Regions from separate parts of the Salipiger sp. PrR002 genome, predicted to be linked through region 2. Evidence: riboswitches for the same ligand, from Rfam matches in the RefSeq annotation. Region 2 holds a riboswitch; the other holds the start of a gene.

Region 1 (14,609 bases), on a different contig from region 2:
CACCGGGCGAGGGAACGGCACCCGCCGAATAACCCCACCGAGCAGTTTTACCTTCCCGCCCCGGAGGCATTCTCTGGGGCGGCTTCATGTTGCGTAATTGTAACATCCCGCGACGCCGTGCGAGCGCCACGATTGAGTTACCTATGGGAAAGTGGTTCGAGACGATGGCCAGCTTTTGCCAGCGACTCCCAGACATCCGAGTAACATCAAACGCCTAGAGAGGATCGCTTATGGCATCCGCACGTGCGCGGCTGGCCTCTGGCACAGCCGTCTTTCTTCTGTCCGCCGTCCCGCTGACCCCGGCACTGGCACAGGACTTCATCCTCGGCGACGACGCGAGCTTCGAGCTTGGGACCATCGTTCTGACCGCCGAGGAACAGATCAAACAGGCCTTGGGCACCTCGACCATCACCGAGGACGACCTGCAAAAGCAGCCGGTCGTCAACGATGTGGCCGAGATCATCCGTAAAATGCCCGGCGTCAACCTCAGCGGCACCTCGCCGTCGGGCCAGCGCGGCAACCAGCGGCAGGTCGACATCCGCGGCATGGGCCCCGAGAACGTGCTGATCCTGATCGACGGCAAGCCGGTGCTGTCGCGCACCTCGGTCAAGCAGGGCCGCTCGGGCGAGCGCGACACCCGCGGCGACACCAACTGGGTGCCCGCCGAAATGGTCGAAAGCATCGAGGTGATCCGTGGCCCGGCGGCGGCCCGCTACGGCTCGGGCGCGGCAGGCGGCGTGGTGAACATCATCACCAAGCAACCCGACGAAGATCTGCTGCAGCTCAGCACCTTCTTCGATGTGCCCGAAAGCAGCAGCGAGGGCATGACCCAGCGCTACAACCTGCTCTGGGCAAAGCGTCTGACCGACACGCTCGGCCTGCGCTTTTCGACCAGCTACAGCAAGACCGATGGCGACGAGACCGACATCAACGAGGCCGAAGCCGAATGTGAGACGGATGAGGAGACCGGCGAGGAAAGCTGCTATTCCGACTCCGGCAACGAGGGCGTGATCAACAAGGACGCCTCGCTGCGCCTCAGCTGGGAGCCCAGCGATATCAACCGTTTCGACGTCGATCTGGGCTGGTCGCGTCAGGGCAATATCTATGCGGGCGACACGCTGCTCGGCAATGGCATCGGCAACGACTCGCGCGAGGATGTGAACGAACTGGCCGAGGATGGCTCCGAGACCAACTCCATGGAGCGTTACACCTTCGGCGTCACCCACAACGGCAGCTACGGCTGGGGTGAGACGATGAGCTATCTGCAGTTCGAGCGCACGATCAACGAGCGCCTGACCGAAGGCGGCGCAGGCGGTGGCGAAGGCGCGATCAACTCGCAGAGCGACTGGGACATCGTGACCCTGAACGCCCTGACGGCAAAGCACGAGAGCTATCTCAACCACAGCACGCTGGGCCGCCCGTCGGCGCTGACGCTGGGGGCCGAGGCGCGCTATGAGACGCTGGACCTCAGCGGCTACAACTCGTTTGCCACGGTTGAATCCGACGACTTCGATCCGGCCAGCGGCGACGAGCTCACCGAACAGGCGACGCTTGGCCTCTATCTCGAAGACAACATCGAGTGGACCGACAAGCTGACGCTGACCCCCTCGGTTCGCCTCGATTACGCCGACACCTTTGGCTACAACTGGTCGGGCGGGCTCAACGCGTCCTATGCGATCAACTCCGCTTGGACGATCAAGGGCGGTGTGGCCAAAGCGTTCAAATCGCCGACGCTCTACCAGTTGGCCGACAACTACGTCTATGTGACCTCGGGCAATGGCTGCCCCTATCCCTATTACCGCAACGGGCCGTGCTATGTGCTGTCGAACCCGGACCTGAAGCCCGAGACCTCGATCAACAAGGAAATCGGCATTCAGTACACCGGCATGAACGGGATGAACGCCACGCTGACCTACTTCCACAACGACTACCGCGACAAGATCCAGTCGGGCACCGAACAGGTCGGCACGGCATCGGTCTATCAGCGCGGCGCGTGGCGGGATGGGCGCCTGTACCAGTGGGAGAACATTCCCCAGTCGCGCGTGCAGGGTCTGGAGGGCAGCTTTGCCACCCCGATCGGCGAGGACTTCAACCTTCGCGTCAACGGCACCTATATGATCGAGTCGGTCCAGCAGCTCGAGCTTGAGGGTGGTGGTTCGGTCGAAGTGCCGCTGTCGCTGGTGCCCGAGTACACGATCAACGCCGCCTTGGACTGGCAAGCGAACGAGCGCATGACGGTGACGCCCTCGCTGACCCACTACGGCAAGATCGAGGCCACGAGCTACAGCGCCACCACGGGCTATGAAGAGGATGACAGCGAGGACCGCGATCCCTACACGCTGGTCAATCTCGGCGTGACCTATCAGTTCGACAACGGCTTTAACCTGAAGGCCGGGGTGACCAACCTCTGCGACACCGAAATCCTGCGCTCGGGCGACGGGGCCAACACCTACAACGAGCCGGGGCGGGCTTATTACTTCGGTCTGACCAAGACCTTCTGAGCTTGCTCAGTTCCCAAGATAGAGCGCCGTCCGGTCCGTCCGGGCGGCGCTTTTTGTTGGCGCTCTGGTGTCGGCGCTTTGCATAGGCGGGCCGTCACCCCCCCCTCGTCCCCCATGCGCGGGACACAAAAAAGGCGGGCCGGAAATCCGGCCCGCCTGATGCGTTGAAGATGACTGCGATCAGTGCGTCGCGTCAGCGCCGCGTACTGCGGCCACGTCGCTTGCGCTTACCGCACCGGCGTCGTTGCCCCAGGCTTTGCGCAGCCATGTCGCCAGCTCGGCCACTTCGTCATCCGACATACGGTCGGCATAGCCCTGCATGCGCAGCGTCATCGGACGCTTGGCCGTGCCCGGCACCTCGGCACCGTTCAGGATCACCGAGATCAGCGGCTTGGTTTCCGAGCCCGTCACCAGATGGTTGTCCTGCAGTTCCGGGAAGATGCCCGGAGCGCCCTTGCCGGTGGCAAAGTGGCAGCCGATGCAGTTGTCGGTGTAGAGACGTGCGCCCAGCGGCATTTCGGGATCCGCCGAGATCAGCATCTCTGCAGTCTCGCGGCCCGCATCATCCGCTTCGGGATCCGGGGTCACGATCGGGCCCGCATCAGCGACGGTCTCGGGGGTCTCGACCTTTGCACCATCCATCCCCTTGAGGAAGGCGGCCATGGCGAGGTTGTCCTCATCGGTCAGATACTGCAGCGAGTGTTCGACCACGAGGCCCATCTCGCCGTTGGCGGCGGAATGCGCGTTGCGGCCGGTGGCAAGGTAGTCCGCCAGTTCGCCCACGCTCCACGCCTGCGGAGCAGAGCCTTCGCCGCGCAGCGCCGGCGCGTTCCAGCCGTCGATGACGCCGCCGGTGAGGAAGCTGTCCTCATCCGCCGTCACACCGTCCTGCGACATGAAGGGCGTACGGGGGCTGTGGCACGCGGCGCAGTGGCCGGGGCCTTCGACGAGATACTGGCCACGGTCCTGCAGTTCGGACGCGCCCACCGGGTTGAACCCGGCGTCATGGGTCAGCGCCAGCCAGTTCCACGCGCGGATGCCAAAGCGCAGGTTGAAGGGGAACTTCAGCTGCGTTTCCTGCACCTCGTTCGACACCGGCTCGACCTCTGCCATGAGGTAGTCATAGAGGGCACGAATGTCCTCTTCCTTCATCAGGCGATAGTTCTCGTAGGGCATCGCCGGATAAAGATGGGTGCCGCCCTTGGCGATGCCGTCGACCATGGCCGCGCGGAAGTCGTCATAGGACCACTCGCCGATGCCGGTCTCGGCGTCGGGGGTGATGTTGGTGGACCAGATGGTGCCCATGGGCGAGGCGATGGCGCGGCCACCGGCAAGCGGCTCGCCACCCTCGGCGGTGTGGCAGGCCACACAGTCCGAGGCATGCATCACATATTCGCCCTGACCGGGTTCGGGCTCCCAGTTGGCAGCCAGTTCCTCAGCCGGTGCGCTACGCTGCACGGGCACGAAGATGAAGGCGAGCAGGCAAACGATGCCCAGAACCACGAGGCCGCCGATAATGCGGAGAAAGGTCTTCATTTACGTTCTCCTCAGACCAGCGGACGGGGGTTCGAGAGGTACTGCGTGCGGATCGCGTGCACCGTGTGATAGGCCAGACCGCCCACAAGCCCGGTCGGGTTGTACTGGGTGTTCTGCACGAAGTTGCCCGCGCCCATGGCGAACACGTTGTGCGCCTTGAAGGTCTGGGAGTAGCGGTTGACCGCGCCTTCCTGCGCGTTCTCGGCCATGATGTGACCACCGGTGTTGTGCGTCGTCTGATAGGGACGCACGTCGTATTGCGCACCGATGTCCTTGAAGCCCGCCTGCATGATGTCGGGGTTCATCGAAGCAGCCAGCGGCTCCATCTTCGACTTCATGAACTGGTTCATCTTCAGGTCGTTGTCCTGCCAGTTGAACGTCATGCGCATCAGCGGACGGCCGTGGCGGTCGGTGTAGGTCGGGTCGAGGTCGAGGTGGTTGTTCGCATAGGACATATGCGAGCCGTGCGAGCCGATCGACATCGCGTGGCCGTACCACTCGCCGATGCCTTCCTTCCAGCCCGCGCCCCAGCTCGGCGTGCCCTTGGGCAGCGGCATGTTGCGGATCGGCTGACCGTTGAACGTGCCCGCGCGCCAGTAAGAGCCGCCGATGAAGCCTTCGGCGCCAAAATCGTTCTGGCTGATCGAGAAGTCATCGATGACCATACCGTTGGCGCCATGGCCGACGAACGGGTTGAACTCGGCGTCCTTGAAGAACATCGAGACGCCACCGTTCATCTGGTAGGCGTAGTTCTTGCCCAGCGTGCCGGTGCCAGTCAGCGGGTTGTAGGCCTCGCCGAGACCCGACAGCAGCATCAGGTGCACGTTGTTGAGCTGGTAGCTCGACAGGATGACGATATCGGCGGGCTGGAACACTTCTTCCTGCGCCGCTTCGTCCCAGTAGGTCACGCCGGTCGCGGTCTTGCCGTCCTCGGCCAGTTCCACGCGCAGCACCTCGGAATTGGTGCGATACTCGAAGTTCGGCATGCGCTTCAGCGCGCCGAGGATCGCCGTCTGCGGCGAGGACTTGGAGTATTGGTAGCAGCCGTAGCGCTCGCAGAAGCCGCAGAAGTTACACGGCCCCATCTGCATCCCATAGGGGTTCACATAGGACGCGGACGCGATGCCTGCCGAGGCCGGGAACGGGTGGTAGCCCATTGCCTTTGCGGCTTCTTGGAACTTTGCCGAGTCGTAGGTGGTCGGCAGCGGCGGCATCGGGAAGTCTTCCGAGCGCCAGCCTTCGAACGGGTTGCCGCCTTCGCGGATCTCGCCGTTGAGGTTGCCCGCGTAGCCGGAGATGCCCGCGACCTTCTCGAACTGGGTGAAGAACGGCTCGAGCTCGTCGTAGCTTACCGGGTAGTCGCGCAGGTTCATGCCCTCGGGAATGATCTGCTCGCCCCAGTTGTCGCGCACGTGGCTGCGCAGTTTCAGCTCAACCTCTTGCGGACGCCAGTTGAGGCCGTTCCAGTGCGTGCCAGCACCGCCAACGCCATTGCCGGGCAGGAAGGATCCAAGCGAGCGGTAGGGCAGCGCGCGTTCGCCGCCGTCGCGGCGCACGGTGACGGTCTGCTGGCTCGGCTTTTGCATCATCTTCAGACGCACGCCGTATTTCAGTTCGTCGATCTGCTGCGGGTATTCGAAGTTGGGGACGGTGCTCTGGTCATGGCCGCGCTCCAGCGCGACGATGTCGAGGCCTTCCTGCGCCAGCTCGATGCCTGCGATCGAACCGGTCCAGCCGAGGCCGACAATGACCACGTCCTTCTTTTTTTCCTGACGTGCCATTCTTATGCCCTTTCGCCGCTGATCGAGACCGGACCAAGCGGGTATTTCACGTTGTGGCGCTCGGGCCATTCCCGATAGGCCGCGCGGGCGCCGGGGAAGCCGATGTAGACCCACGACTGCATGCCTGCGTTGCCGCCGTATTGCGGGTCGGCAAAATAGCCTTCCTTGGTGTTGCTCAGCAGCAGACCCCAAAACTCGCGCAGCTCGTTGGCCAGCGCGACGTCGCCGTTCTGCAGCGAGGTGAGCGAGGCGTCCTGCTGCTCGGGCGAAAGATCGGCAAAGGCCGCGCCATGGGTCTCTTCACACCACGCGTTGAACGCGGGGATCGCCTGACGATAAACCTCGGCGGGGTTCAGCGGCGTCTGCCAGCCACGCGCGGGCTCGGCGGCGGCGTCATGCGGGCCTTCCATGTACCAATCGTCGGCGGTGCCATAATCACCGGCAAGCTGGCGGTCGATAAACACCGGCACACGCGCTTCGATGGCGCCGGGGCCATCGCCTTCGGAGGGGATGAGCCGCGCGGTCGCAGCCATCACAAAGGCCCATTCATCGGCGCTGAGATATTCGCGTTCGTATTGGTCGAGGGAGACGGGCGCCGGGGCTTCTTGCGCAGAGGCAGAGGCGGCGAGACCCGAAAGGGCGACACCGGCGGCGGAGGCTTTGAGAAAGCCCCGGCGGCTCGGGTATCCGGGTAGATCGGTCATTTTGGGGGTGTCCTGCCGGGATTAGGTGGAACAAATGTGCGCTCGCGCGGAGCGACACTTTGCCGCCCTACGCCGCGTCACTTTGACTTTCAAGACGACCGCACCCCGCGCAAAGCCGCTATGCTGTCAGGTCATAAGGTGCTGAACATACGCCACGAAAACGTGACATAGCGCGGCGCGAGGGGATAATCCTTCAAAATGAGGGCCTCTGCACCGGGCAGCATGACACAATTGTTTAGCGCTAAACCACTCTGGTAGGATTCCCGCGCACACTCGGTGTGCGGAAATGCAGAGGTCGCGTTTCCTTGGCGTGACCGCCGCGTTCACCGATCCGGCACGCAGCGTCCCCCTGCGGCAGCGCATCACTGCGGCATATTGGCTCGGAAAAGCAGACGCCGCGGTCAGCAGGGCTGACCGCGGCGCGGAAATCTCTCACAATGAAGGCTGGCGTCAGAAGTCCCAGTCTTCGTCCTCGGTGGCCACGGCCTTGCCGATCACATAGCTCGAGCCCGAGCCCGAGAAGAAGTCGTGGTTCTCGCTGTCCGGGCTCAGCGCGGCCAGAATAGCGGGGTTCACCTCGGCAGCTTCAGGCGGGAAAAGCGCTTCGAAACCAAGGTTCTGCAGCGCCTTGTTCGCGTTATAGTGGAGGAAGGCCTTGACCTCTTCCGTCAGCCCGATGCCGTCATACAGCTCTTCGGTATAGCGCGCCTCGATGTCGTAAAGCTCGAACAGCAGCGAGAAGGCGTATTCCTTCAGCTCGGCCTTGCGCTCCTCGCTCTCGCGCTCCAGCGCGCGCTGGAATTTATAGCCGATGTAATAGCCATGCACCGCCTCGTCGCGGATGATCAGGCGGATGAGGTCGGCGGTGTTGGTCAGCTTGGCACGGCTGGACCAATACATCGGCAGGTAGAAGCCCGAGTAGAACATGAAGCTCTCAAGGAACACCGAGGCGACCTTGCGCTTCAGCGGATCGCTGCCCGCGGCATAGGTCTCGAGCACCGCGCGCGCCTTGGCCTGCAGATGCGGGTTCTCTTCCGACCAACGGAAGGCCTCATCGACCTCGCGGGTCGAGCAGAGCGTCGAGAAGATCGAACTGTAGCTGCGCGCGTGCACCGCTTCCATGAAGGCGATATTGGTCAGCACCGACTCTTCGTGCGGGGTCTGCGCATCGGGCATCATCGCCGGCGCGCCGACGCTGTTCTGGATGGTGTCCAGCAGCGTGAGCCCGGTGAACACCCGGATGGTCAGCCGCTGCTCGGCCTCGGTCAGCGTCGCCCAGCTCTGCACGTCGTTCGACAGCGGCACCTTCTCGGGCAGCCAGAAGTTGACGGTCAGACGGTTCCAGACCTCGAGGTCCTTCTCGTCCTGCAGCCGGTTCCAGTTGATCGCCCGCGGCACGGCGGGGGAGGTGACACTGTCCTTCATCGGATCATCCCATTCGCGGGCCATCGGCCCTCTATCATCCAGAGCGCCCCGCGCCCCTTTCATCTTTCCAAAAATACTCCGGGGGTGCGGGGGCAGAGCCCCCGCGGCCGCCTCAGAGCGTGCAGGACACGCAGCCCTGCACCTCGGTGCCCTCCAGCGCGGTCTGGCGCAGGCGCACGTAGTAGATCGTCTTGATCCCCTTCTTCCACGCGTAGATCTGCGCGCGGTTGATGTCCCGCGTGGTCGCCTCGGCGGGGAAGAAAAGCGTCAGCGACAGGCCCTGATCCACGTGTTCGGTGGCGGCGGCATAGGTGTCGATGAGCTTCTCCGGACCGATCTCATAAGCGTCGCGGTAATACTCGAGGTTCTCGTTGTTCATGAAGGCGGCCGGGTAGTAGACGCGGCCGATCTTGCCTTCCTTGCGGATCTCGATCTTCGACACGATCGGGTGGATCGAGGAGGTCGAGTTGTTGATGTAGCTGATCGAGCCGGTGGGCGGCACCGCCTGCAGGTTGCGGTTGTAAAGCCCGTGCTCCATCACGTCGGCCTTCAGCTGCTCCCAGTCAGCGCGCGTCGGCAGGGTGATGCCGTCGAACAGCTTGCTGACGGTGTCGCTCTGCGGCAGCCAGTCGCGGGTGACATATTTCTCGAAGAAGCTGCCTTCGGCGTATTTCGACTTCTCGAAGCCTTTGAAGGTCATGCCTTTTTCCCGCGCCATGGCGCAGGAGGCGCGCAGCGCGTGATAGGCCACGGCGGCGAAATAGACCGAGGTGAACTCGACACCCTCGTCCGAGCCGTAGTGCACATGCTCGCGCGCGAGATAGCCATGCAGGTTCATCTGACCAAGGCCAATCGCGCGGCTCTCGTCGTTGCCGCGGCGGATCGAGGGCACGCTGTCGATCGCCGACATTTCCGACACGGCGGTCAGCGCGCGGATCGCGGTCTCGATCGACGTGCCGAAGTTGGGGCCGTCCATGGTCTTGGCGATGTTCATCGAGCCGAGGTTGCACGAGATGTCGGTGCCCAGCTTCGAGTAGCTCAGGTCGTCGTTGAACTCCGACGCCTCGGCCACCTGCAGGATCTCCGAGCAGAGGTTCGACATGGTGATGCGCCCGTCCACCGGGTTCATCTCGTTCACCGTGTCCTCGAACATGATGTAGGGATAGCCGCTCTCGAACTGGATCTCGGCCAGCGTCTGGAAGAAGGCGCGGGCGTTGATCTTGGTCTTGCGGATGCGCTTGTCCTCGACCATCTCCTCGTATTTCTCGGTGACCGAGATTTCCGAGAAGGGCACGCCATAGACCTTCTGCACGTCATGCGGCGAGAAGAGATACATTGGCTCGTTGCGTTTGGCGAGTTCGAAGGTCACGTCGGGGATCACCACGCCAAGGCTGAGGGTCTTGATGCGGATCTTCTCGTCGGCGTTCTCGCGCTTGGTGTCGAGGAACTTCAGGATATCGGGGTGGTGCGCGTTCAGATAGACCGCGCCCGCGCCCTGACGGGCCCCAAGCTGGTTGGCGTAGGAGAAGCTGTCTTCGAGCAGCTTCATCACCGGGATGACGCCCGAGGACTGGTTCTCGATGCCTTTGATCGGCGCACCGGCCTCACGGATGTTGGTCAGCATCAGGGCGACGCCGCCGCCACGCTTCGACAGCTGCAGCGACGAGTTGATCGCGCGGCCGATGCTTTCCATGTTGTCTTCGATGCGCAGCAGGAAGCACGAGATCAGCTCACCCCGGCTCTTCTTGCCCGCGTTGAGGAAGGTCGGCGTGGCGGGCTGGAAGCGGCCCGACAGGATCTCTTCCATGAAGGACATCGCCAGCCCTTCGTCGCCGCGCGCCAGCGCCAGCGCCACCATCACCACACGGTCCTCGTAGCGTTCGAGGAAGCGTTTCCCGTCGCGGGTCTTCAGCGTGTAGGAGGTGTAGTATTTGAACGCGCCGAGGAAGGTCGGGAAGCGGAACTTCTTGGCAAAGGCCGCGTCCCAGATCTTCTGCAGGAAGCTCTGCTCATACTGCGCGAGAACCTCGGCCTCGTAATAGCCCTCGTCGACGAGATAGCCCAGTTTCTCGGTCAGCGAGTGAAAGAACACCGTGTTCTGGTTCACGTGCTGCAGGAAATACTGCCGCGCGGCCATGCGGTCCGCCTCAAAGCGGATGTTGCCGGCCTCGTCATAGAGGTTCAGCATCGCGTTGAGCGCGTGGTAATCCAGCGTCTCGTTCAGGCGGTCAAGCATGGGGTCCCCCAGAAAGCGTCGAGCCCGTCGTTGACGCGGGCGAAATCCTTGGTCGTTCCCGCCAGCTCGAAGGAATAGAGCAGGGGGACATTGCATTTTTGCGCGATGACGCGGCCCGCAAGGGCGAAGGTCTCGCCGAAGTTGCGGTTGCCGCCAGCGATCACGCCGCGCAGCAGCGCGCGGCGGGACGGGTCATTGAGAAAGCGGATCACCTGTTTCGGCACCGCGCCCCGGCCCTCGCCATCGGCGTAGGTCGGGCAGATCAGCACGAAGGGGTCGGCGGTCTCGGGCGTCATCTCTTTCGGCGACACCGGGATGCGCAGCGCCGCCCGGCCAAGGCCAGAGATGAAGCGCGCGGTGTTGCCGCTGGCAGAAGAAAAATAGACGAGCCCGGACATGGCCGATCCCCTCGAATGATCAGGAGGCGATGCGTGCGATCAGGTCGGGGCGGAAGCCCGACCAGTGGTCCTCGCCCGAGGTGACCACGGGCGCCTGGCGGTAGCCCATCTCGGTGACGCGAGCCATGGCGTCGGCGTCCTCGGTCAGGTCGATCACGTTGTAATCGATGCCCTTGGCGTCGAGCGCGCGGGTGGTTGCGGTGCACTGCACGCAGGCCGGTTTCGAGTAGACGGTGATCATGCTCTTGCGTCCTCAGCTGTGAAGGGGAGGGCGCGCCGCCGGACAGGCCTTTTGCCTGCCGCCGTCTGATCACGCCCCGAACCCTCCGTTCGTGGTAAATTCTATCCGGCTTCCGGCAGGTCTCCTGGCTTTGCGGGTCGTGGTTCCGGCCGCGCCTTCCCGGGATATCCCAGTGGCTCTCAGGGCCTTCACTCGCCGCTTACAGTTGCGGGGGCAGCACCGGAATCAGACCGGTTTCCCTCTTAGCGCCGCGCCGGGCCGTCACCCGACTCGATGAACCGAAAGCAACTACATGTAGATCAGTTCACCAATAGGCCGTCAACATACAGTTAGCGGTGGGCGGATCGGAAAACGCAAGATGATGTGGAATGAGGCAGATGAGACACGCGGCGCAGGTGGCGCTACGGAAAGCCTGCGGTCCAGAGACCACATCCGCCACCGCAGCGCCAGACGCCGCGATCCGAGCCCGCCCTTGCATCATTGAGGGGTGGACGGTTGGGCCCGCCGTGTGCGGTCGAATATGGTGCGGAATTCGCGGCAAAATCGCCGATGTCCCGACGCCCCAGTCAGACTTTGAGGCCGCCATGCACGGAGGGCAAAGCAGAAATGCAGCCTTTGCCATTGCGAGCAAAAGTCAGGCTTACTATCTTCTGCTCACAACGCTGAAACGCGTTACGGGATTTCCCGGGGTTTACTCCTCCTCCCTCAAGCCCCGGAAATCGGCGGCGACCCTTCTCCTCCTCCCTTGGGTCGCCGCCTTCCTCCCGTATCTTCCCCAAACGCGATCCTCCCCATATCGACAGCATCCCTTTGTGGCTGACCCCGCGTGGGTGGCGCTGTACTGATCCTTTCGCGCAGACGCCGTCGGGCCTCATGGTCCGCGCATCCCGTGCCATAGGAGTTTCGCATGCCCCATATCGTTCTCGTCGCGACCGGAGGCACCATCGCCTCTTTTGCCCAGACCGAAGGGGGCCCCGTAACCGCCGGGCTCACCGGCGACGCGCTGCTGAAAAACCTGCACGCCCCTTTGCCCGGCATCGAAGTCACCGTCGACAACCTTCCTGCGGCGGGCAGCAACGCGCTGACACTCGAGACGGTCCATAGCTTCTGCCGCCATATCGACGCGCGCCTTGCCGAGCCGGGCGTCGATGGGGTGGTCGTCACCCATGGCACCGACACGATGGAGGAAAGCGCCTTCCTCGCCCGCCTGCTGGTCAAATCCGACAAGCCCGTGGTCTTTACCGGGGCGCAGCGCCACGCGGGCCAGCCCGACACCGACGGGCCGCGCAACATGCGCGACGCGCTGCTCACCGCCGCCACGCCCGACCTGACCGGCGTCGGCGCGGTGATCGTCTTCGAGGGCGACATCCACGGCGCGCGCTACGTCAGCAAGGTGCACAGCTCGCGCGTCGACACCTTCCGCTCGAACGGCCACGGCAAACTTGGCGAGATCGACGAGGGCGAGGTGCATCTCTACTCCCGCCCGGCACGCCCGCGGTTTGTCATCGACACGCCCGCGCTCGATCCCGATGTCGAACTGGTGGCGCTGGGGCTCGGCAGCACGCCGCGCTATCTGCAATGGGCCGGGGCCAATGGCGCCAGCGGCGCGGTGATCGAGGCCTTTGGCCGTGGCAATGCGCCCAAGGGCTTTGCGGATGCCACGCGCGATCTGGTGGCGGCGGGCATCCCGGTGATCCTCGCCACGCGCTGCCCCGAGGGGCGCACCCGCGCCATCTATGGCTCCGACAGCGGCGGCGTCACCATGGTGGAGGCGGGCGCACTGCTCGCCGGGGACCTCAGCGCCGCCAAGGCCCGGCTGCTGCTGGCTGCGCTGCTGCCAACCCTGCCCACAGGTGCCGGGCGTATGGCGGCGATTGCCGAGGCCATCGCCAAGGTCTGACAGACCCTCTCGCGCGATTTTCCGCGCGGGCACGGGCATTTCCGCGGCGGATGCCTATCTCTAGCGAAGGCAAGAGACAGCAGGACCCCGCAGATGAGCAGTTTCCCCGATCGGATCGGCCCGATCCTCTATTTTCGTGCCGCAGAGGCAGATGCGCTGCGCGTCGCCGCGCTTGTGGTGCGCCCCGAGGGCGAGCCGCCCGGCGAGATGCTGGCGGGCGGCATAAGTGTCGCCCCGCTGCCTCTGGCCGCCTGCGAGGGCCGCCAGCTTTGGCGCTATGATCTGACGCTGCCGCAGGACGCGCCGCACTACAGCTTTGAGGGCACCGAGCGCCGGGTGCAGGCCGATCTCTCCGGCGACCTGCGCATCGCCTTCGTCTCCTGCAACGGCGAAGAGCATGGCGACCTTGGCCGCGACGCCGAAGAGCGCAACGCCATGTGGCAGCGCCTGCTTGGCCAGCACCGGGACAGCGCCTTTGGCCTCATGCTCATGGGCGGCGACCAGATCTATGCCGACGAAGCGACCGACGGCCATCCGCTCAGCGACGAGTGGCCGGACGATATTCCCGAAACCCCCACGCCCGCGCAGCTTGCCGATCTCGAACGCCACCTGCGCGCCCGCTTCTACGAGCGCTACCTCAGCACCTTCTCGGCCCCCGGATTTTCCGAGGTCTCCGCCGAAGTGCCCGCGCTTTGCGTCTGGGACGATCACGACATCTGCGACGGCTGGGGCTCGCTGCACCGCGACGCCACCCGCTCGGCGGTGGGGCAGCTGCTGTTTCGCGTCGCGCGCGAGACCTATCTTCTGTTCCAACATGCGGCGCGCGAAGAGGATGTGCCGCAGCTTTTCCTCGACCCCGAGGGGCGCAGCCTGTCATGGCGCCACGAGCTGCCCGGTCTGACGCTCTTTGGCCCCGACCTGCGATCCGAGCGGGGGCGCCGGCAAGTCATGGGCGCGCCGGGCTGGCAGGGCGTCACCGAAACCGAAGGCGGCCCGCATACGTTCCTCGTCTCCTCTGTGCCGCTGCTCGGCCCGCGCCTGTCGCTGATCGAGGGGCTGATGATGGCGATCCCGAAGATGCAGAAATACGAGGACGATCTGCGCGACCAATGGCAGAGCCGCGCGCATCGCGACGAATGGCGGCGGATGCTGAGCGAAGTGCTGCGAATGCGCCGCGCCGGGCCGGTCACCGTGCTGTCGGGCGAGATCCACCTCGCCACTCGCGCCGAGATGGGGGCGGGCGCGCATCTCATCCACCAGTTGGTCGCCTCTGGCATTTCGCACCGCGCGCCGCCGCGCGCCTATGCGCTGGGGCTGGGCACGCTGGCAGGACTGGGCGAGGCACCGCTGCCCGAGCATCCGATCCGCATCCGCCCGTTGCCCGGCCAAAGCACGCGCTACGCGGCAGAGCGCAACTACCTGCGGCTGGAGCGCCGCAGCGGGCAGTGGCGCGCGATCTGGGAGTTAGAAGGCAGCGGCCCGACCCCGGCCATGGCACTGTGATTGCACTGTGACGGCTCGCCTGGTGCTATGACGCCGCCATGTAACCGGCACGTGACATAAATGCAGCATGTGAAACTCATAATTTCTTCCGGGGCGGAATGACGCAGGCGCAACGTCAGGTGGTACGAATCACCTGACCCGTCCGGCCCGTCTGGTTAGACTGCCCGTGCAGGAGGGAAGACGGCGTCGAGCCGGGCAGGGTCCGCCAAAGACCCGCGCCAGCGCCCCGCGCCCTGCCTTCGTCCCGCGCAAGGATGACCATCCTATGGGAGAATTGACATGGACGGAAACGACATCAGCACCGCAGGCAAATGCCCGGTGATGCATGGCGGCCTGACCGAGCGGGGCCAGTCGGTCACCAGCTGGTGGCCCAAGAGCCTCAAC
Region 2 (14,609 bases):
CACATTGGCCAGCCCGCCTTCGAGGCTGGGGGCGATGGAAAGCTCCGGCTCGGGGTCGGCAAAGCTCTCGTCCACCACCAAAAGCCCGACGCGGCCCGCCAGATCGCGCAGCGCGCCCGGCTGGCTGCGCCGTCCGTCGGGGTTGTTCGGGTTGACCACCACGGCCAGATCCGCACCCGCGAGCGCGGCGAGGCTGGCGACCTCGGTCACTTCCCAGCCATGCGCCCGCAGCGCGGCGGCATGCTCGTTGTAGGTCGGCCCCAGCACGGCGGCGCGCCCCGGCCTACGCAGCATCGGCACCATCTGGATCGCCCCCTGCGCGCCGTTCATCGGCACGATGTGGCCGGGGCAGCCGTAAGCCTCGCGCGCCGCCACGATGAGCCGGGCCATGTCAGCCTTGCGTGGCAGCGCGGCCCAAGCCTCGGCCGGGATCGCGGGCACGGGGTAGGGCTCGGGGTTGATGCCGGTCGAAAGGTCGAGCCACTCGGCGCGGGAGCCGCCGAAACGGATCATCGCGGCATCGAGGTTGCCGCCGTGGTCTCGGGTCTTTGTGTCGGGCGTCGTCATGCGGCGCAGCGAAGCAGAATCACGGCGGCAAGCGCAAGGGCGCAGAGCGCCATACTGCGCCGGTAGAGGCGCAGCGCTCGGGTCAGATCGTCTGCGGTCGGGTCGGGCGCGCCGCCGTTCAGCCAAGGCTCCTCTGCCACCCGCGTGCCGTAGACGCGCGGCCCCGAGAGGCGGATGTTCAGCGCGGCGGCCATGGCGCCCTCGGGCCATCCGGCATTGGGCGAGCGGTGCTTGGGCGCGTCGCGCCGCATCACCCGCAGCCCGCGCAGGGCATGGCGACCGGAGGCGATGGCAAAGAGCGCCCCGGTCAGCCGCGCGGGCAGCCAGTTCACCACATCGTCGAGCCGCGCGGCGGCCTTGCCGAAGGCTTCGAACCTTTCATTGCGATGGCCGATCATCGAGTCGAGCGTGTTGATCGCCTTATAGCCCGCAATCCCCGGCAGCCCCGCGATGGCGCCCCAGAAGAGCGGCGCGATGATCCCGTCCGACGTGTTCTCGGCAAGGCTCTCGGTGGCGGCGCGGGTGATCCCGGCGGCATCCAGCTGCGCCGGATCGCGCCCGACGATCATCGCCACGGCGGCGCGCGCGGCGGCCAGATCTCCGCGTGCCAGCGGGGTCGCCACGGCGGCGACATGGGCGTGCATGGCGCGCATGGCGATCAGCGGCCAAGCCAGTGCCGCGCCGATCAGGCTGCCGGTGAGGCCATCCGGAAGCGCGCTCTGGATGGCCAGCGCAGGCAGCACCGCCAGCGCCACGATCAGTGCCACTGCCAGAGCGCCGAGAGCCAGCCTGCGCGCTCGCGCGCCATGGTTCCAGCGCCGCTCCAGCGTGGTGATCGCATGGCCGAGCCATGTCACCGGATGGCCGATCCGGACGTAGAGCCAGCCCGGCCAACCGAGCAGCAGATCGAGCGCCATCCCGCCCAGCATCATCAGCGCAAAGCTCATGTCGTACCCGCCCGGAAGTTCAGGATGCCGGTGAGCCCGGCTTCGGCCAGCGCGTCCGCCGCGCGCGCAGGCACGGTGCCGGGGGCGAAGATCAGCCCTCGGGCCGAGCCGGTATGAGCGCGCAACCAGCCAAGCGCGCCGAGATCGCGCGCCAGATCGGGCGTGGGGCAGGTCGGGCCGCGCCGGGCGCTGCAGCGGCGCGCGGAATCCGAGGCGAGCGCGGCGCGGCGCGTCAGGTCGCAGGCCGGGTCCTCCCATTGTGCCAAGAGGTCGGAGATATCGTCAAAGCCGCTGTCCGACGGATCGGTGCGCTGCGGCGCGCCCCAGAAGCCGCCGAGGATCTCGCAGGGTGGCGGCGGCGGCATGTGGCGCAGCACCCGCGCCTCGCGCGAGGCCCAGAGCAGCCGGTCGGACTGGGGGTACATCAGCGGGTCGGTCGCGCCCTCGACGGTGAGGCAGGCGGCGGCAAGGGCCCCCGCATCGCCGCGAAACCCCGCCGCGCGGGCCAGTGCGACCAGCGTGGCGGTCGACGCCCCGGCGCCAAGGCCCGGCGCGAAGTTTCGCGAGACCTGCGGAAAGTCCGGCGCAATCCCCAGCAGCTGCGCAAAACGCCTCAGGTCGGCGGGGCCAAAGAGCGGCGGTTCAGACCCCGCTTCTGCTGGCGCATGGACATGCAGCACCGGGCAGGGCAGGGTGACGAGGGCCACAGGGCCATCCTCGCCCATGCGCCCCTGCAGCCATTCGCCGAAATGGCCGAAGACCGTCACCACGTCTCTCATGCGCACCTGGTCCCGATCACCGAGATTGGGCCATCCGCGCCGCAGCGCAGACGCGTCACCGAAAGCGGCGCGACCTCGAAGGCGAGCCCGGCGTGACCCGCGCCGCAGACCAGCGACAGCGCCGCGCGGATCACCCCGGCGTGCACCATCAGCACCACGGGCGCGCCAAGCTCCGCCGCCGCCTGCCCGTGCTGCATGAGCGCGGGCGCGGTGCGGGCGCAGAGATCGGCAAAGCTCTCGCCCTCGGGCGGTGTCCAGCGGGCCAGATCGGGGCCGTCCAATGGCCCGAGATCGGGCATCTGATCGAAGCGCAGCCCGTCATGGGCACCGAAATCCTGCTCCCAGAGGCGCGCGTCCTGCTGCACCTGCAGATCAGGCCACAGCGCCTCGGCGGTCTGGCGGCAGCGCCGCGCGGGGCTGCTGATCAGCCGGGCAGGCCGGGGCAGGCGGGCGCGCAGCGCGGCGATCGCCTCGGGCTCTATCCGGGCCGCGGCATCGGTGCGGCCAAACAGCCGCCCGGCCTCGGCCAGCGGCGCGTGGCGGATCAGGATCAACTCTGCGCTGTGCGGTGCTCTGTCGTGCAACTGACTGCTTTGCCCTTTTCTTTTTCCGGCTTTGATGGTTTCCCATGCGGTTATGAAAAGGTCGATCCTTATCACCGGCGGGGCCCGCTCCGGCAAATCGACCCTTGCGGAACGCAAGGCGCTGTCGGTGTGCGGGCAGGCCATCTATATCGCCACCGCCCGGATTTACGAGGGCGATGCGGAGATGGAAGCGCGGATCGCAGAGCATCAGGCGCGGCGCGGCGAGATGTGGCAGACCCTGCACGCGCCGCGCGATCTGTGCGGTGCGCTTGACGGCAGCGATGGCGGGCTGCCGCGACTGGTGGATTGCCTGACGCTGTGGCTGACCAATCTGCTGCTCGAGGGCGGCGACTGGCGCGAGGAAACGCAGGCGCTGGTCGAGGCCATCGCCCGGCAATCGGCGCCGGTGATCTTTGTGACCAACGAGGTGGGCGCGGGCATCGTGCCGGAGAACCGGCTCGCGCGGGACTTCCGCGACGCGGCGGGCTGGATGAATCAGGCCGTCGCCGCGGCCTGCGACGAGGTGTGGCTGGCGGTGGCTGGCTATCCAATGAAGGTGAAACCAAATGAGCATTCTTTCTGACGTGACCGCGCTTTCGGCGGTGGCCGGGCTTGCCGGGGTGCTGCCCACTGCCGATGAGGCTGCGGCGCAGGATGCGCGCGCGCGGCAGACGAGCCTGACCAAGCCGCCGGGCTCGCTGGGGCGTCTGGAGGAACTGGCGGTCTTCATGGCGGGCTGGCAGGCGACGCCGCGCCCCGAGATCACGCGGGCGCAGGCGCTGGTTTTTGCGGGCAACCACGGCGTTTGCGCGCAGGGCGTGAACCCTTTCCCGCAGGAGGTCACCGCGCAGATGGTGGCCAATTTCGAGGCCGGGGGCGCGGCGATCAACCAGCTCTGCCGCGCCTCCGGCGCCGAGCTTGCGGTGATCGCGCTCGATCTGGACCGGCCCACTGCCGACATCACCGAAGGCCCCGCGATGAGTGAGGCCGAGACGCTGGCAGAGATGCGCCGCGGCGCCGAGGCGGTGCCCGAGGGGGCGCAGGTGGTGATCCTTGGCGAGATGGGGATCGGCAATTCGACCATCGCCGCGGCGCTGGCATGCGCCAGTTTTGGCGGCGACGCCGAGGGCTGGATCGGGCGCGGCACCGGCTCGGACGCGGACGGGCTGGCGCGCAAGGCCGATGCGGTGCGCCGGGCCTGTGCGCGCCACGCCGGGGTGGAGGGCGCGGCGCTTCTGGCGGCGCTCGGCGGGCGCGAGCAGGCGGCGATCTGCGGTGCGGTGCTCGAGGCGCGGGCGCGGCGCATTCCGGTGATCCTCGACGGGTTCATCTGCACGGCGGCGACGGCGCCGCTCTTCAAGGCAGACCCTAGGCTGCTGGATCATTGCTTGGTCGGTCACGTCAGCCGCGAGCCGGGGCACGCCCGCCTCCTCGAGGCCATGGGCAAAGCGCCGGTGCTGTCGCTCGACATGGCGCTTGGCGAGGGCTCGGGCGCGGCCCTGGCGCTGGGGGTGCTGCGCGCGGCGCTGGAGTGCCACAACGGCATGGCGACCTTCGCCGAGGCCGGGGTCGCCGGGGGATGAGCGCGCTGCGCGCCCTAGGCAGACGGCGCCGCGAGCTTCAGGTGGCGGTGATGCTGTTGACCCGCCTGCCAGCCGGACGGCTTTTGGGCGATGCACCCGCGCTGCGTGAGGCCCGCTGGGCCTTTCCACTGGTCGGCGCGCTGGTGGGGCTGATCGGCTGGGCGGTGTTTGCAGGCGCGCTGGCCGCGGGCGGCTCAGGGCTGCTGGCGGCGCTGCTGTGCCTGACGATCACGGTGCTGGTCACCGGCGCGCTGCATTTCGACGGTCTGGCGGATTTCGCCGATGGCATCGGTGGCGGTCGCGACCGGGCGCATACGCTCGAGATCATGCGCGACAGCCGCATCGGCAGCTATGGCGTGATGGCGCTGATCCTCGCCTCTGGCCTCTGGACCGCCGCGCTGGCGGATCTGGAAGAGACCGCCGGGCCGCTGCTTTTCATGGTGATCGGCGCGCTGAGCCGCGGTGCGATGAGCGCTCTGCAAGAAAGCCTGCCTCCGGCGCGGGCCGACGGCATGGGCCATCTCGCGGCGGGCCGCAGTCGCGCGGGGCAGGTGGCGCTGCTGGTGGCGGTGCTGCTGTCGGTGCTCGTCGCCGGGCTGGCTGGCCTTGCGATCGTGGCGGTCTGCGCCGGGGTTGCCTTGGCGCTCGGCACTATCGCGCGGCGCAGGCTGGGCGGTGTCACCGGCGACGTTCTGGGCGCGGCGCAGCTGCTTTCCGAGGTCGCCGCTTGGGTGCTTCTGGCAGTTCTTTTGCCCGGCTGAGGTAGGTTCAGCGCGCCCGGCCCATGGGCTGGAACACCGGCCCGTCGGGGGTTTGTGCGTGATAGGCGGTGATGCCGAAGCCGCGCGCCAGCAGCGCGTCGGTCAGCACCTCCTCAGGCATGCCGTCGGCCAGAAGCTGGCCCTCGGCGAGCATCACCAGCCTTGTGCAATGGCGCGCCGCCAGACCGATGTCATGCAGCGACAGCAGCACACCGCGTCCCTCGGCGGCGAGGTTGCGGAAGACCTCCATCGTGGCGATCTGATGCGCCGGGTCGAGCCCGGCGGTGGGCTCGTCGGCCATCAGCAGCGGCGTTTCCTGTGCCAGCGCGCGGGCGATCAGCGCGCGGGCCTGCTCGCCGCCCGAAAGATTGGTGGCGCGGCGCTTGCGCAGCGGGCCGAGGCCCATCTTGGCAATCGCCGCCTCGACCGGGGCGCTGGCGCGGTCGCCATGCGGCAGCCGCCCCAGAGCGACCAGATCCTCAACCTTCACCGGCCAGGCGATCTCGCGCGCCTGCGGCATCCATGCGGCGGCCTTGGCGCGCTGCTCGGGGGTGAGCGCGGCCAGCGAGCTTTGACCTTGCGCCGGGATCAGCCCCAGTGCGGCGCGCATCAGGCTGGTTTTGCCCGCGCCGTTGGGGCCGATGAGGCCGACGACCTCGCGCTCGGCAATCTCCAGCGAAAGCCCCGAAAAGACCGGGCGATTGCGCAGGGTGACCGACAGATCGGACAGGCTCAGCAGGGTCATGCGCGTTCTCCGCGGCTGCGCCAGACGAGATGCAGGAAGAAGGGCGCGCCGACGAGGGCGGTCAGCACGCCGAGCTTCAGGTCGCGCTCGGGGGCGACCACCCGCACCGCGATGTCGGCGGCCAGCAGCATGGCCGCGCCGCCCGCCGCCGAGACCCAGAGCAGCGCGCCGGGCCGTCCGCCCACGGTGCCGCGCAGCAGATGCGGCACAACCAGCCCGACAAAGCCGATCGCCCCGGCCACAGCCGTGCCCGCGCCAACGACGCAGGCGGTGCCCAGCACCACGCGCAGGCGCAGCCGCTGCAGGTTGATGCCCATGGAGGCCGCGGCGTCCTCGCCCAAGGTCAGCGCATCCAGCCCGCGCCCGACACCGGCGAGCAGGACCACGCCCACCGCCATGAAGGGCAGCGCCAGCCAGACGTGCAGCATCGAGCGGTCGGCCAGCGATCCCATCATCCAAAAGACGATCTCGCTGGCGGCGAACGGGTTGGGCGAGAGGTTCAGCACCAGTTGCGTCAGCGCGCCCGCCACCGCCGACAGCGCAATCCCGGCGAGGATCAGCGTCAGCGTCTCGCCGCCCCGCCCGGCCAGCAGCATGAGGATCAGCACGGCAACCACCGCGGCGGCCAGCGCGCTCAGCGGCAAGGCGAGCGCGAAGGCGGCGGAGAGCCCGGTCTGGATCGCCAGCACGGCGCCAAGCGCGGCGCTGGCCGAGACCCCTAGGAGGCCGGGTTCGGCGAGCGGGTTGCGCAGATAGCCCTGCAGCGCCGCCCCCGCCAGCCCCAGCGAGCCGCCGATCATCAGCGCCAGCAGCATGCGCGGCAGGCGGATCTCGCGCATCACCATGGGCAGCGGGCCGTCGCCGCCCGCGACCAGCGCGCGCAGGCTCTGCGGCAGGGTCGCATCGGCGGGGCCAAGCGACAGCGAGAGTGCCGCCAACGCCAGCACCAGCGGCAGGAGAAGCGCGAGGGCGCGGGTCATTTGATCTCCTTGCGGAAGTCGGTGAGGTCGGCAATGGCCCGCAGCACGTGTGGGGTGCCGCAGATCCAGTCGCTGCCGGTCATCTGATGTCCGGCGCGCGCTTCACGGATCTGGCGCAGCACCGGATGCGTAAGGATTTCCTCGGAACGCGATGCGCCGGGGTAGGAACGGGCGGTGATCAGCGCATCGGGATCGGCCATGGCCAGCGCTTCCAGCGGCAGATGACCGCCGCCGCCGGGACCGGCGATATTGTCGAAGCCCGCGGCCAGAAGGATTTCCCCGGCCAGCGTGTTGTCGCCCGTGGTGTAGCCATTGGCGTAGTAGAGCGCGGCGGTGGGGTGGCGTGCGATCTCTGCGCGCAGGGCGGCGAGCTGCGTTTGAAACTCAGCGATGAGCGCCTCGGCGCGGTCTTCGCGGCCCAGTGCCACCCCGACAGCGCGAATGCGGTCCGGCACATCGTCGAGCGAATAGGCGGGCGGCAGGGTCAGCACCTCTGTGCCGAGGCGCCGCAGCATCTGCACCGCCGCCTGCGCGGTGAAACTGCCCGAGATCACCAGATCGGGGCGCAGCAGCCAGACCTCCTCGGCCTGCCCGTGGTTCGCAGGATAGGCCCGCGCCTCGTCGGCCATGGCCGAGCTATGCGGGTCGCTTGCCAGATTGGAGACAGAGACCAGCTGACCCGGCGCGGCCAGCAGCATAGCCAGTTGGTCGGTGCAAAGGTTCATGGAGACGACGCGCGCCGGTGGCTCGCCCGCCGCGCCCGCAAGCGGAGCGGTGGCTAGGGCAAGGCAGAGCAGCGCGCGCCGCAGCATCAGAAGCTGCCCCGGACGCCGAAATAGGCGGCGCGGTCCGAGGTGCCATAGCCCGTCACGGTTTGATAGTCCTCGTCGAAGAGGTTCTCGACCCGCAGGTAAAGCTCGGCATTGTCGCTCAGCGCGTAGCGGAAGTTCACATCGGCGACGGTGTAGTCGGGCAGGGAGTCGTTGGTGTCCTCCACCCCGGCGACGTGGCGCACCCGGAAGGCACCGCTGAAGTCATCGGTGAACGCCGCATCAAGCGTCAGCGCAAGATCATGCAGCGGCACGCGGGTGAGGCGGTCACCGGTCTCGGCGTCTTCGGTGTCGGTCCATGTGTAGGCCGCCGCCAGCCCAAGCCTGTCGGTGATCTGCGTTTCTCCCGACAGCTCGACACCCTGCATCCAGCTTGTCCCTTTGACCTGCGAGTACGCCCAAGTGTCGTAGTTGTACTCGATGAGATCGGTGATCTCGGTGCGGAAGAGCGTCGCCGTGATCTTGCCGCCGTCAAAGCGCTTCTCGGCGCCAAGCTCGTAGCTGAGCGAGGTCTCGGGCTCGAGATCGGGATTGCCGGCATAGGCGTTGTAGCGCTCGTAGAGCGAGGGGGCCCGGAAGCCGGTGCCGACGCTGGCGCGCAGGGTGACATCATCGCTGGGCAGATAGGCCAGCGAGATGCGGCCGGTGGTCTTGCCGCCGAAATCCGAGTGATCGTCGTGGCGCAGGGCGGTCACCAGTTCGACCTGGTCCGACAGGTGCCAGTTGGCCTGTGCCCAGATGCCATAGGTGTCCTGATCACCCTCGTCGCCGTCATTCTCATACTGCTCGCGGGTGGCATCGGCGCCAAAGGTCAGCGTGGTGGCCGAAAGCTCTGCTTGTCCCTGATAGCCGAGCGTCCAGCGCTGACCATAGAACGGGTAGTCATAGCCGTTGCTCGAAGTCGAACGTTCGTTCTCGAAATACTGGAGCGAGAGCTCGTGGCTCAGCGCGCCCGCGTCGATGCGGGCAAAACCGCGCAGACCGTATTGCTCGCTCTTGGAGACCTCGTCATGGGTGCCATCGGCAAGGACAGGGTAGCTTTCGTCGTATTCGGTTTCGGTCTTTTGCCAGAAGCCGGATGCGCCCAGAGTGACCGTATCGGTCAGCGCATAATCGCCCGAGAAGCTGAGCCGCGTGGACTCGTGGCTGTCCGCCTCGTCATTGCCGTCGTCCTCGTCGGCGGCAGAGAAGCCATCGGTCTCGACCCGGCTCAGGGTGGTGGCAAAGCTGCCGCGCTCGCCCAGATAGCCGAGGTTGTAGCTCAGTTTGCGGGTGTTGTAGCTGCCGTATTCGGCGGCGACGTTCTGGCTGAGGCCGGGCTCCGTCGGGCGCGCGGTAGTGATGTTGATCACACCGGCGATGGCCTCGGAGCCGTAGAGCGCCGACTGCGAGCCTTTCAGCACCTCGATCCGGCTGATGTCTGCGGTGGTCAGCGCGCCGAAGTCGTATTCGATCTGCGTGCCCGACGGGTCGTTGACGTTGATCCCATCGATGTAGACGCCGATGTACTGCCCGCTGGCACCGCGGATGCGCAGCGTGGTGTTGGTGCCGATGCCGCCGTTGGTGGTCACGCTGATGCCCGGAAGGCTGGCAAGATAGTCGGCGACGCGAGTCTCGCCGGTCTTCTCCAGATCTTCCTTGGTCACAACCTCGACCGTCGCGCCGCTGCGCTCGAGCTCGGTGCTCTCGCCGCGGTTGGCGCTGAGGGTGATGGTGCCGAGGTCGTAGCCCTCTTGCGCGTAGGCGGCGCTGGACAGGCTGGCTGCCGCTAGGGCAGTTGCGGCGCGCAGGCCGAACAAAATGGGTCGCTTCATTGTCCCTTCTTCCTTTTTATGTGTCGTAAGAAGGGACTCCCCCTTCCGCAGACGGTTAGCGTCATGCCACCTCTACGGAAGGTCCGTCGCCCGCAGCGCTCCCCGCGCCGGGACTGGGTGATCGGCTTCGGCAGGTCTCCTGACTCGCGGGTCACAGCTTCGCCGGGTCTTCCCGCCCCCGAAGGGAGCAGTGACATGGTCCGGCATCGCTCTCCGCCTACAGTTGCGGGGGCAGTTGCGGAGTTGGGCCAAGGCCCGCACCGCATTCCCTATTCACCGAGCGGCAGGCCGCCCGGAACCGAAGCAGGCACCGAATAGCGGCTAGATCGCCGCCGCGCAACAATCACAAACGGTCAGAGGGCGCGAAGGGGGCGGCGAGGTGTCGCGCCTCTGGGGAGGATCAGCTCAGCTGCGCAGCCCGTCCACAACCGGCTGTCGCAGCACCATTGCGGCGGGCAGCAGCGACAGCAGCATGGTCACCGACACGAAGCCTGCAAGGAAATGCAGCTCGCCCCATCCTAGCGGGGCAGAGATGGCGATATCGGTACGGGCGGTGACCACGCGCGATAAAAGCTCAGCCGCGCCCCAGCCGACCCCGAGCCCCAGCACCGCACCGCTGAGCAGCAGCGCCGCGCTGAACGCCCAGACTGTGGCAAAGACAAAGCGGCGCGGTGCACCCAGCGCGCGCAGCAAGGCAATCTGGCGGCGGAAGAGGCGGGTGAGGATGAAGAGGCCCAGCAGGACCGAGGCTGCGACCAGAACCTGTGTGACCAGCGCCATGAGCGACATCGCCTGCCGCACGTCGCCCATTACCCGGTAGAGGCCGGACAGCACCGCGCCGGGAAAGAAGGCCATGGTCTCGCCATCGCGGGTGAACTCCGAGCGTAGGGCATAATTGGCCCAAAGCTCGTCGGAGCGGATCACCACCGCAGGCGTGCCGGGGAAATACTCGGGATCGAAGGGCGGGCCGATCTGGGTGTCGCGATCCGGCGCGTGTCCATTCGCGAGACCGTGGATTTCCCAGACGTATTCGACCGGGATGAGGATCGCCCGGTCCCATGGCGTGCCCGTGGGAGCCATGCGCCCGGTGACGGTGATGCCGTCGCCATGACCGTGCTCATCGCCATGCGCCTCGGCATCGGCGGCGTCGCCAACCCCATGCGCCGGGGTGAACTGCGCGCCGATCTGCAGCGGCACCAGCGCGCCAATCACTGCCTCGTCGTGATCCTGCCAGAGACTGCCCTCGATACGATCATCGCTCAGGTGGCGCAGAAACTCGGCGGTGGTGCCCACCACGGGGGCGGTGCCATAGCTGTCGCCAAAGGCCAGCGGCGCGGCGATGGCCACATGCTCGTGGGTCTCGATCTCGGCATAGGTGGCGCCCGAGATCAGCGCCATATCCGAAGGCTGCAGGAACACCGAGGCGAAAAGTGCGGTAAGCTCGCTGCCCGGCGCCGCGACGATGAGGTCGAACTTGTCGGCGGCCTGCGCGGTGCCGTGGCGCAGCCCGCGCTCCTGCGCGAGCAGCCCGACGCCCATGCCAACTGAAATGGCGATCAGCAGAACGAAAAGCGCGGCGCTGGTCCGGAACCGGCTGAGGAACCCGCGCAGCAGCGGCCAAGGTGCGTAGCCGCGCAGCACCAAAAGGCCGGTGAGCAAGGCAGGCAGCAGCAGAACGATCAGCAGGCCGATGTCCTGCGCCAGCACCGGCAGGCTGTCCCAGAGCATCCTCATGCCGCCACCTCGTCCTGTGCGAGGCGTCCGTCGGCGATGGTCAGCACCCGGTCCATCCGCGCCAGCAGCGCGGCATCGTGACTGACGGCGATCAGCGTGGTGCCCTGCGTTCGTACCAGCCCAACCAGATCGTCGATCAGCCGATCGGCGTTGGGGCGGTCGAGGCTCGCGGTCGGCTCGTCGGCCAGCAGCACCGGCGCTTCGGCGGCCATGGCGCGGGCGATGGCGACGCGCTGCCGCTCACCACCCGAGAAGCTGGTCACACGCCGATCGGTGTCGGAAAGCCCGAGCGCGGCGAGGCGCTGGGCGGCGCGCTGGCGCAGGGCGGCACGCTCGGCGCGCGGGCGGAAGAGGGCGGTGAGCGCGGCGTTGTCCAGAGCGCCAAGCTCCTCGAACAGCAGAAAGTCCTGAAAGATTATGCCGATGTTTCCGGCGCGGAAGCGCGCGCGGCGCTCGGGGCTCTGCGCAAGCAGGTCGCTCTCGCCCCAGCGCACGGAGCCGGTGGCGCGCTCGAGCAGCCCGGCGATGGCGTAAAGCAGCGTGGATTTGCCAGCGCCAGAGGCACCGCGGATGCCGATCAGCGCGCCCGCCGGGGCGGAGAGGCTGGGCACGTCCAGCAGAACACGATCGCGGGGGCTGCGCACGGTCAGCCCGGAAATCTCGAGTGGGAGGGACATGGCGGATCAGCCGTAGCTGGCGTCGGTGAGGCGCATCATGCTGAGGAACCCGGTCTCTGGGTCTTTGTAAGCCCCGAGCTCCAGCACGCCGCTGGTGACGATTTTCACATTGAAGGGCGTCACATCGACGATGCGCTTGGTGTAGACCGCGACGATGTCATTGGGCCATTCGGCCTCGGTCTCGCAGAAGGGGCAGACCGCCATGGGCATCTTGGTGAGCACGAAAAACCGGCTCTCGGCCTTCAGCGGCGGCGCCATGAACCCTTCGACCGTCAGGCGCTTTCCGGCGCTGGTCTTGGCGAGGTCCGAGAGGCCGCGGCCCTTGGCCTGATAGAGCTCGCGCACTTTCAGCGGGTCTTCGGCGGCGGCAGCGGTGGCAATGAAGGGTGTGGCGAGGGCGGAGGCGATGAGCCTGCGGCGGGTCAGCATTGGGGTACCTATCGGTCGGAACGGCAGCGGGGGCGGTCAGTGCCGCCCCCGCCCAGCATATCAGATCAGGGTCACTCGGCGGCGACGGCGTGGTTCATCACGTGGAAGATCACGTTCTGCTCGATGGTGCCGTCGAAGAGATGCGACCAGGGGCCCTTGGCGTAGACGGCGACGTCTTCACCCGAGTGGCTTTCCGACGACTTGGGGATCAGCGCCTGCTGCACGTAGTCGATGTCGGTCGCCTCTTCTTGGGTTACATCGGGGCGCGAGCCGGAGTAGTCGTTCTCGCCTTCGCCCTTGGTCAGCACCGAGCCGGCACCGTTGAGGTAGCCCACCACGGTGTAGGGCTTGCCATCATCGGCCAGCACCAGCTCGTCCGAGTGCATCTCGCCGGTCTTGGCGACGTCGTAGCACAGACCCTCGATCGGGGTGCCGCGGCCGCAGTAGCCGTTGAAGGCAATCGAGTGCTCGTGGTCGGCGGTGACGATGATCAGCGTGTCGGCGTCATCGGTCAGCTCGTCGGCCATGGCCACGGCGTCGGCGAAGGCCATGCCGTCGATCATCGTGCGCTTGGCGTTGCCGGCGTGGTTGGCGTGGTCGACGCGGCCCGCTTCGATCTCGAGGTAGTAGCCGTTGTCGTTCTTCGACAGATACTCGATCGCCGCCTTGGTCATGTCGGCCAGCGAGGGCTCGTCATCGTCGGCGCGGTCGGCTTCGTATTCCATGTGGCTGTCGTTGAACAGCGCGAGGATCGGGGTCTCGCCGTCGAGGTTGAGGCCGCTGAAGGTCTCGGTGTTCCAGGCGTATTGCGTGCCCTTGCCGGTGGCCTGCTCGATCAGGTTGACGCCATCGGGACGGCGGCCGTTGCCGCCCTCGTCGAGGGTCACATCTTCACCGGCGAAATAGCGACGACCGCCGCCCATGGCGAGATCGACGACACCCGCGTCCATCTGGTCGATCAGCTGGGCCGCGATGTCTTTCTGCGCGGTGCAGCCCTCGGGCACTTCGCCTTCCCAGTTGCGGTTGGCGGTCTTGGCGTAGACGCCCGCCGGGGTGGCGTGGGTGAGGCGCGCGGTGGAGATCACGCCAACCGATTTGTCCATGCCGGTGACGATCTCGGCGAAGGTGGTCAGCTCGTTGCCTGCCACGGTCGCGCAATCGTCGTGGATCGCGTCGCCGCCGAGGTTGATCAGGTTGAAGCGCTGCTTGACGCCGGTGTTCATCGCGCCCGCGGTGGGGGCCGAGTCCGGGGTCTGGGCGTTGATGTTGTAGGTCTTCACCAGCGCGCTGTGGAAGTCGGGCGTCTCATAGGGCAGCACGTGCTCTTCGCCGAGTTTGCCTTCTTGCTGACCGGCATAGAGGCGGGTGGCGTAGTTGGTGCCCACGCCGTTGCCGTCGGCAACCAGCAGGATGACGTTCTTGGCACGGCCGGTGTTCACTTCGCGGTTGATGATCGCCTGAATGGCGTCCTGACCGGCGGTGAACCAGGCGTCATTGGCCTGCGAGATGTCCTGAGCGCTGGCGGTACCAGCGGCGAGGATCATGGCGAGAGAGGTGGTGGTGAAGATCGTTTTCACGACTGTGACGCTCCGAAGTTCGGGGGGCAGAGCCCATTGCACGGTTGAGGGTGTCGGGCGCTTCAGACATGACGCGGATAACAGCCACGTGATGGTTTCGTGACACCTCTGCGACAGTTCGCGCCCGTCCCGCCCATGTCCTGCACAGCTGTGCGGTTTGTCGTCTGAAAGCGGCGGCGGAACGTCCGCGCTTTTGGGAAAAATGCTACTGAAAGAAGTACTGCGCGTAGATCGGCGTGCAGCCTGCGCCGAGGGCGCGCGCGTTGGCGCCAACCTGTGCCGCTTCGGGGCGGGGGGGCAGCATGCCGCGAGTGTCGAGCCTCTCGAGCGCGTCGCGGGTGCGCGTCACCACCCGGTCGCGCACGTCAGCGGGCATGGCTCCGTCGATCAGCGCCACTTCGAAGTCCATCACCGAGCCGATCGAGCGGATCGCATGCGCCAGCGCATCGCCGGTGCGGTCCACCCAAGGGCCGATCTGCGCCTCGAAGGCGCGCCAGTCCTGCGGCTGCGTCCAAAGCGCCGTGGCATCAAGCCCGTCGGCGACGATCGCCGCCTCCAGAAGATAGAGCGAGGCGGCGTCGATCAGCGGCAGTTCCCCTCCC

Evidence for each region. Region 2 has a riboswitch for cobalamin ahead of G0A00_RS13705 (TonB-dependent siderophore receptor). Riboswitches for the same ligand answer to the same signal wherever they lie in the genome.
Region 1: it holds a riboswitch for cobalamin, as region 2 does, so the genes downstream of both, nrdH (glutaredoxin-like protein NrdH) here and G0A00_RS13705 (TonB-dependent siderophore receptor) in region 2, are expected to answer to the same signal.

The regions. Positions count from the first base shown of each region.
Region 1 covers NZ_JAAGOU010000009.1:68,445-83,053, forward strand. The annotation lists gene glpK (glycerol kinase GlpK) at 1-32, shown strand, start outside; gene G0A00_RS11505 (FepA family TonB-dependent siderophore receptor) at 231-2,501, shown strand; gene G0A00_RS11510 (cytochrome c) at 2,682-4,037, opposite strand; gene G0A00_RS11515 (GMC family oxidoreductase) at 4,049-5,818, opposite strand; gene G0A00_RS11520 (gluconate 2-dehydrogenase subunit 3 family protein) at 5,821-6,522, opposite strand; gene nrdF (class 1b ribonucleoside-diphosphate reductase subunit beta) at 6,973-7,947, opposite strand; gene nrdE (class 1b ribonucleoside-diphosphate reductase subunit alpha) at 8,060-10,183, opposite strand; gene nrdI (class Ib ribonucleoside-diphosphate reductase assembly flavoprotein NrdI) at 10,168-10,581, opposite strand; gene nrdH (glutaredoxin-like protein NrdH) at 10,601-10,822, opposite strand; cobalamin riboswitch at 10,919-11,120, opposite strand; gene G0A00_RS11545 (asparaginase) at 11,730-12,722, shown strand; gene G0A00_RS11550 (alkaline phosphatase D family protein) at 12,816-14,225, shown strand; gene katG (catalase/peroxidase HPI) at 14,505-14,609, shown strand, end outside.
Region 2 covers NZ_JAAGOU010000011.1:129,440-144,048, forward strand. The annotation lists gene cobD (threonine-phosphate decarboxylase CobD) at 1-567, opposite strand, end outside; gene cbiB (adenosylcobinamide-phosphate synthase CbiB) at 564-1,514, opposite strand; gene G0A00_RS13665 (propanediol utilization protein) at 1,511-2,293, opposite strand; gene G0A00_RS13670 (histidine phosphatase family protein) at 2,290-2,877, opposite strand; gene cobU (bifunctional adenosylcobinamide kinase/adenosylcobinamide-phosphate guanylyltransferase) at 2,930-3,460, shown strand; gene cobT (nicotinate-nucleotide--dimethylbenzimidazole phosphoribosyltransferase) at 3,444-4,460, shown strand; gene cobS (adenosylcobinamide-GDP ribazoletransferase) at 4,457-5,221, shown strand; gene G0A00_RS13690 (ABC transporter ATP-binding protein) at 5,229-5,966, opposite strand; gene G0A00_RS13695 (iron ABC transporter permease) at 5,963-6,946, opposite strand; gene G0A00_RS13700 (ABC transporter substrate-binding protein) at 6,943-7,758, opposite strand; gene G0A00_RS13705 (TonB-dependent siderophore receptor) at 7,758-9,590, opposite strand; cobalamin riboswitch at 9,702-9,908, opposite strand; gene G0A00_RS13710 (ABC transporter permease) at 9,996-11,324, opposite strand; gene G0A00_RS13715 (ABC transporter ATP-binding protein) at 11,321-12,001, opposite strand; gene G0A00_RS13720 (hypothetical protein) at 12,008-12,430, opposite strand; gene G0A00_RS13725 (alkaline phosphatase) at 12,502-13,974, opposite strand; gene G0A00_RS13730 (ROK family transcriptional regulator) at 14,213-14,609, opposite strand, start outside.